One region of the Fictibacillus sp. B-59209 genome, then DNA from elsewhere that is predicted to be linked to it. Evidence: riboswitches for the same ligand, from Rfam matches in the RefSeq annotation. Region 1 holds a riboswitch; the other holds the start of a gene.

Region 1 (4,008 bases):
TTCGTTAATGCCTTTGCCGCACAAGAAACGAAAAAACTGCTGGACCGGCTGTATCCGTTGCGCAAATGTGATCATATGCCTAACAAAGTTTGCCTATATTACCATATCGGCCAATGCCTCGGCCCATGTGTTTATGATATTACCGAAGAACAGAACAAGAAGATGGTCGATGAAATCGTTAAGTTTCTGAACGGAGGCTTTCCTGAAGTGAAGGAGGAATTGACCGAGAAAATGCTGGCCGCTTCGGAAGACCTTAATTTTGAACGGGCGAAAGAACTGAGGGATCAGATCCAGCATATTGATGCGGTCATGCAGAAACAGAAAATGATGACCGCTGACATGGTGGATAAGGACGTTTTTGGTTTTCATTACGATAAAGGCTGGATGTGCGTCCAAGTCTTCTTTATCCGCCAAGGAAAGCTTATTGAACGTGATGTTTCCCTCTTTCCTTTCTATGGAGATGCCATCGAAGACTTTTTATCGTTTATTGGACAATTTTATCTTCAAAAAAATCATATTCTCCCGCGGGAACTTTTGCTGCCTCCTGAGGCGGACGGCGAATTGGTCAAGGATCTTCTCGGCGTGAAAGTGATACAGCCGAAACGCGGGCAAAAGAAAGAGTTTGTTGAACTTGCAACGAAGAATGCACAGCTCGCTCTGCACGAAAAATTTGCACTGATCGAGCGTGATGAGGAACGTACGGTAAAAGCGGTTGAAAATCTGGGGCTGCAATTAAACATTCCAGCTCCATACCGGATTGAAGCATTTGATAATTCCAACATTCATGGGACAAATCCAGTATCTGCGATGATTGTATTTGAAGACGGTAAACCGAACAAAAAAGAATACCGGAAATATAAAATTAAAACGGTGACAGGCCCTGATGACTACGCCTCCATGAAGGAAGTAGTCCGCAGGCGTTACTCCCGCATCTTAAAAGAGAATGGGCAGCTGCCGGATTTGATTATTATTGATGGAGGGAAAGGACAGATCGCTGCTGCGCAGGATGTTCTTGAAAACGAGCTGAACCTTGATATCCCGGTCGGAGGACTTGCTAAGGATGATAAGCACCGTACATCCCAGCTCTTGATGGGAAATCCACCTGAAATTATACCGCTGCTCAGAAACAGCCAGGAATTTTATCTGCTGCAGCGTATACAGGATGAAGTCCACAGGTTTGCTATCTCATTTCATCGTCAAGTGCGTGCGAAAGGCATGTTTCAATCAAGTCTCGATAACATTCCTGGAGTCGGTGAAAAAAGGAAAAAACTTTTGCTGAAAAAATTCGGTTCCATCAAGAAAATGAGAGAAGCCACTCTTGAGGATTTTCATGCGGCAGGCATTCCATTAAGTGTTGCAGAAGAAATTATTCAGGCTCTTCAAAATGAACCTTTATAAAGGTATTGATTTTTCAGAAGTCCTTTGCTAAACTTAAAACAAATTTTAATAGAGCGCCATACTTCAGTTTTGAAGTGATGGTAGAGGAGCAAAAACCAATAGTAAGCTATCTGAAGAGAAGGAGCTCTTATGATGGTAGCTGAAAGGGGATTTTTGCCGAAGCTTTAAGAAACTCCTGTTTCTTACGGCTGGACCTGCATTGAATAAATGCAGAGCTGTCACACATTCTTGCCCGGAGGGTGTGTGGAGGACTATCTCACAAGAGGGGAAAACAAGCTGGCTTACTGTTGCATATACCAAGCAGCAATAAGGTCTTTTCCTTATTGCTGCTTTTTTATATTTATTTTTGCATTTCAGTTTGTTGCGTAGTGGAAGCCGAGACAGGCTGGCCATATCTGGGTGCCTTTTGCAGGAAGGCAATAAATTCGATTTCATTGATGAGAAAGGATGGACATTGTGGCTTTAATCATTCAAAAATTCGGAGGTACAAGTGTCGGCACACCGGATAAAATCAGAAACGCGGCAAGTCGGATCATTCAAGCGGCAAACGAGGGGAATCAAGTAGTAGCGGTTGTCTCAGCAATGGGAAAAACAACGGATGATCTTGTGAGGCTGGCAGGTGAAATAACAGCAAGGCCTTCCAAACGTGAAATGGATATGCTTTTGACGACAGGAGAACAGATCACGATTTCACTGCTTGCGATGGCCCTTCAGGATGCCGGGTACGAAGCCGAGTCTCTGACTGGCTGGCAGGCTGGAGTTGAAACAGAAGATGTTCACGGCAACGCGCGCATCTTAAATATCGATACAAAAAGAATCCAGCAAATGCTTGCAGACGGGAAGATTGCAGTAGTTGCCGGTTTTCAAGGATTAACCTCTTCGGATAATATTGCAACACTGGGACGGGGAGGATCAGATACGACGGCCGTTGCTCTGGCAGCTGCTCTTCGTGCCGATAAATGCGAAATCTACACAGACGTTACTGGTGTATTTACAACAGACCCGCGGGTGGTGAAACATGCCAGAAAGCTGCCTTCCATCTCCTATGATGAAATGCTTGAAATGGCGAATCTCGGAGCGGGTGTGCTGCATCCGAGAGCTGTAGAATTCGCAAAGAATTTCGGAGTAAGACTTGAAGTTCGTTCGAGCACAGAGAAAGAAAACGGAACACTAGTGGAGGAGGAAGCAACAATGGAGAATAATTTAGTAGTGAGAGGATTGGCTTTTGAAGGAAACGTAACAAAAATTACGATTGAAGACCTGCCGAATGGCTTAAACACACTGTCTTCTGTTTTTTCCTTGTTGGCAGAGAATGGTGTTAATGTAGATATTATTATTCAGAGTGTAAACAAGCAGGAAAGAACAAACATATCGTTCTCCATTGAAACAGCGATCTTAGATGAAACAATTGAGCTTCTAGAAAGATATAAGAGTTTGCTTCAGTTTGGTTCCATCCAGCATGAAGATGGATTGGCTAAAGTATCTATTGTTGGTTCAGGAATGATTTCTAATCCAGGAGTAGCTGCACAGATGTTTAAGGCTCTTTCTGAGCAGGATATTATGATTAAAATGGTCAGCACATCAGAGATTAAAGTTTCTACGGTCGTTGATCAGCAGGATATGATTAAAGCGATTGAAACGCTGCACGACGTCTTTGAACTGGACGCAAGGCAGCCGGTTCAGCAGTTATAATAAGAAAAATCCGGGCGAAGCTGCCCGGATTTTTTTATAAATGGAAAAAATTCGCTGCAGGATTAAACCTGTACAGGTTCGTTTAAGAAGTCGATCTCAAATCCAAGGTCCTCAAGGATTTGGTTGTCAGCATTTGTTTCCTGTCCGTCGGTGGTCAGATAGTCGCCCACGAAAATAGAATTTGCAGCATAAAGGCCCAGCGGCTGAAGGCTGCGGAGATTTACCTCTCTGCCGCCTGAGATCCGAATCTCTTTCGTTGGATTAATATAACGGAACAAGGCGAGCACTTTTAAACAATAACGGGGGTTCAGCTCGTCAAGATGCTCGAGAGGAGTACCTGGTATAGCATGCAAAAAATTAACAGGGATAGAATCTGCATTGATCTCTCTTAGCGCTTCTGCCATCTTAATGATGTCGTGCCGGCTTTCGCCCATTCCTACGATAACGCCTGAACATGGGGAGATTCCTGCTGTTTTTACTTTTTCCAGAGTAGCCACTCTGTCTTCGTATGTATGAGAGTTTGTTATTTGGCTGTGGTGGTCTGAGGATGTGTTGATATTATGGTTATATCTTTCGACGCCCGCCTCTTTAAGGGACTGTGCCTGCTTATCATTTAAAATGCCGAGGCATGCGCATATTTTCATATTATAATTGGATTTAATCTCTTTTACAGCTTCAATGACGGTGTTCAAGTCCCGGTTCAGAGGTCCTCTTCCGCTTGCGACGATACAATAGGTTCTCACGTTTTGTTTATATGCCCTTTCCGCACCTTCAACAATCGTGTCTTTATCCATCATCGCATATTTTTCGATCGGCGCTGTGGAAACTGAAGACTGTGAACAATATCCGCAATCCTCAGGGCACAGGCCTGACTTTGTATTAATGATCTTATTCAGTTTCACCTTTTTTCCGAAATAA
Region 2 (4,008 bases), on a different contig from region 1:
TTGATTGGAGTGCAAGGTGCGAGACTCCTGCGGGGAAAGCGTGACAGGTGAGACTACGCAGGCGCCTGCGCCGAGGAGGCTCAGCGCACGCCCCGCGGAAAGCGAGCATCCTGGAACGGAAATCAACCACTCTCAAGAGCAACAATGGTTACGAAAACAGCCTTTTTAAAAGATTGTTGCTTTTAGTCATTTTTGTAAAGAGCTTCTTTGACAAGTTGGTTGGAGTGCAAGGAGCGAGACTTAAGCGACGGGTGAGACGCGCGGAAATCGAGCATCCTGAAACGGAAATCAACTACCCCTAAGAGCAACAAAGGTTACGAAAACAGCCAAACAAAAGGACGGCTTTCATCATTGTTGCTTTCATCGACAGTCCTGGTGAGCCTGGAATAGATATCTACACCAATGCAGACCTGGCCGACCACATTCAAAGCGAGATGAATGCCTTTGCTGATGAAATTGAAGCTGAGAGTTAATGTTCTATAAGAATATACAATAGGAGAATCTTTTAAATGATTGAAGTAGATGATGCAGGAAATGGATGCCCCATATTAGGAGAAGTGTTCGCAGCCAGAAGAATGGAAACCGGAGAACAAGCGGCTGTCTATGTCCCGCTCCCCTCTGAAACATCATTAAAAACCTCTAAGGAAGAGTACATTATGTCTCTTCTCACCCAGTTAAATGTTCCAAAAGATGAAGCCGTGCTGCTCTGCAGAGGAAATACACTGAATGGATTCGAGCGTCAGTTGCAGCATAAAGGTTTTGATGTGAAGCGCGGGAAGATCTCCGAGGAAACCGATAAGATTGCCGAAAACTTCTTTATGGAACGGCTTTATGACATCGGATTTCCGCAAGATCTTTCACTGTCCAACCGTGAATATCGCGAGTTCTACCAGATGGTGAAAATATGGTATATCTCTCTTTACCACGGGAACAAAAATCTTTTCAAATCAGAGCGCAAAAGAAATGTAAAAACACGTGGGTACATGCATAACCCTGTTTACCATTTTCCGAATGTGCTTAGAGAGTTGTTTTACTAATTAGTAAAACAACTTCCATTTGGTAACAACTTCTAACAATAAAGAGACCCTGCTCAATATTGAGCTTGGCCTCTTTGATTCGCTACAGGTTACACTCGGAACCCCTATATGCTCCTGCGTTCTCTATTTTCGCTGCCATTCCCCTTCACTTGACGTAAGTGTTAATTTATATGTTCTGCGTTTAGAAGACGATACCTTTTTCACTAAAAAAGCAGGAACCCCGAAAGGCTCCTGCTTCTCTTATTTCTTATTCAAAATCACACTCTTTAAGCGGTACGACTTTTGTTTTGTGTTTGAATTTATAGCCTAACCAAACAGCCAGGAAGATCGGAATCCCAATGTAAGAAACAAGGGCTCCTTTCCAATCGATGCTTCCGCCTGTAAAGGCAGAATAGTTTTGACCGAGGATAACGACAAAACAGAGAGCGAAAGCAAAGATCGGACCGATTGGGAACCATTTTGCCAAGTAAGGCAGTTCTTTTAAATTCCGCCCCTGTGCCACATACGCTCTTCTGAATCGGTAATGGCTGATCGCAATTCCGAGCCAGGCGATAAAACCGGACATCCCGGAGGCATTCAGCAGCCAAGTGTAGATGACGCCGTCACCGAACAGTGAAGCAAAGAAAGCTACAGCTCCTACAGCGGCTGTTACAATTAGGGCTGGAACCGGTACACCGCGGGAATCCAGCTTCGCCAGAAACTTAGGTGCCTTTCCGTCTCGTGCCATATCCCAAAGCATACGGGTCGATGCATACATACCGGAGTTACCGGCAGATAATACTGCTGTTAAGATGATCGCGTTCATAACGGAAGCCGCAAACGCAATTCCTGCTTTATCAAAGACAAGTGTAAAAGGACTTACAGTAATATCGCTGCTTGCCAATCGGCTGTCTGTGTAAGGAATGATTAAAGAAATGACCAAGATTGCCAGAACATAGAACAAAAGGATACGCCAGAACACACTTTTGATCGCTTTCGGGATGTTCCTTTTCGGATCTTCTGTTTCTCCTGCCGCAACCCCTAACAGTTCTGTTCCCTGGAAGGAGAAACCTGCAGCCATAAATACGCCAAGCGTCGTAAAGAATCCGCCGTGGAACGGTGCGTCAGCGATCGTAAAGTTCTTAAATCCGATCGGATCTCCGCCTAAAATGCCGAAGATCATAAGTGTTCCTAAGATCAAGAAGATGATGACCGTAATGACTTTGATCAGAGAGAACCAATATTCTGCTTCACCAAACCCTTTTACCGATAAATAATTTAATAAGAACATAATGCCTAGGAACAGTGCACTCCAGATAAATGAAGGTGTATCTGGAAACCAAAATTTCATGATTAATGTTACGGCAGCAAGTTCAGCTGCAATGGTGATTGCCCAGTTGTACCAATAGTTCCAGCCGAGCGCGAATCCTAGTGATGGATCCACAAATTTTGAAGCATACGTGCTGAATGAACCCGCAACCGGCATGTAAGACGCCATTTCTGCGAGGCTTGTCATTAAGAAGAACACCATGATTCCAATCGCTACATATGAAAACAGAACGCCGCCTGGCCCTGCAGTATGAATGGATCCTCCGCTTGCTAAAAATAATCCTGTTCCGATCGTTCCCCCAAGAGAGATCATCGTTAAATGGCGGGATTTCAGTCCCCGCTTTAATTCATTGTCCGCGTTTGGCGACTGCGGTTGTGATGGATTCCGTGCTGTGTTTCGCATAAAAAAACTCCTTTTCGTTTTAGGAAGGAGTGGGAAATAAAAAAAGCCGCCAAGCATTGGGCGACGATTATTATTAATCCGCATCATGCCTTCCGTAAGATAGCGCATCCCACCCACCGGTTATTCGTGGGTGTGACAGTGCTGTTCCTGTTCGAATACAGCCCCAATTCATACTTCCAGAGTTAAGCACAAATTTCGGCAGCTTTTCCTTTCACACGGAGTCTATGATGTCCTCTGCATCTCGTACGTCCTACTTATAAAAGCCGCGACCTCTACCTCATCGGATTGATGAGGATTTTTTAATATCAAGTTAGTTAACGCTAAAAGTTATTATAAAACAGCGCTGTCGTTCCTTCAACTGTTTTTTATTGCCAGCATTTTCACTTTTGAATTAATTCCCTCATTATATCATTGTTTACCTATCACCTACGATCATACGGAAAGGTTCCTTTAAACAATCGTTTAAAATTAAACCCGATTGTCCATCATTTCAAGTATAATGAACACTATTCAGGTTATGCTGAATCTGGATAATATAAAAAATCGAGGTTCCTACATGAATAATAGAAGTTTTAACGATTATCGTATAAGCGATGAAATAAAACGAGCACTTACAGTGTTGAAATATGAAACTCCGACTGAGGTTCAGACTGAAGTCATACCATTAGCTCTGGAAAAGCAAGATCTCGTCGTAAAATCCCAAACAGGCAGCGGAAAAACAGCAGCCTTTGGTATTCCGGTATGCGAAATGCTGGAATGGGAAGAAAAACGGCCACAAGCATTGATCCTTACTCCCACGCGCGAGCTCGCTGTTCAAGTTCGTGAAGACCTTACCAACATTGGAAGGTTCAAGCGGATTAAAGCTGTTGCTGTATATGGTAAAGAGCCTTTTGCGAAACAAAAAGAAGAATTGAAACAAAAAACGCATGTTGTCGTCGGTACACCGGGACGCGTCATGGACCATATCGAGCGTGAAACCCTCGTCTTAGACCAAATCAAGTACCTGATCATTGATGAAGCAGATGAAATGCTGAACATGGGCTTTATTGATGAAGTCAAAAAGATTATTAAACAGCTTCCTTCAAACAGAGTAACCATGGTCTTTTCTGCAACATTGCCAAAAGATATTGAAAATCTCTGCCATCAATATATGAAGGATCCAGCAAAAATCGAAATAGCTTCTGCCGGGATGACGACAGATACGATCAAGCATTCTTTAATCAACGTTCAGGAAGAGGTGAAGCTTGCTCTTCTGAAAGA

What was found. Region 1 has a riboswitch for lysine ahead of P4361_RS12230 (aspartate kinase). Riboswitches for the same ligand answer to the same signal wherever they lie in the genome.
Region 2: it holds a riboswitch for lysine, as region 1 does, so the genes downstream of both, P4361_RS22645 (amino acid permease) here and P4361_RS12230 (aspartate kinase) in region 1, are expected to answer to the same signal.

The regions. Positions count from the first base shown of each region.
Region 1 covers NZ_JARMMC010000016.1:88,893-92,900, reverse strand. Annotated here, with positions in the region: gene uvrC (excinuclease ABC subunit UvrC) at 1-1,398, shown strand, start outside; lysine riboswitch at 1,472-1,660, shown strand; gene P4361_RS12230 (aspartate kinase) at 1,855-3,090, shown strand; gene bioB (biotin synthase BioB) at 3,153-4,008, opposite strand, start outside.
Region 2 covers NZ_JARMMC010000043.1:36,785-40,792, forward strand. Annotated here, with positions in the region: gene P4361_RS22640 (hypothetical protein) at 510-1,037, shown strand; gene P4361_RS22645 (amino acid permease) at 1,285-2,748, opposite strand; lysine riboswitch at 2,841-3,031, opposite strand; gene P4361_RS22650 (DEAD/DEAH box helicase) at 3,305-4,008, shown strand, end outside.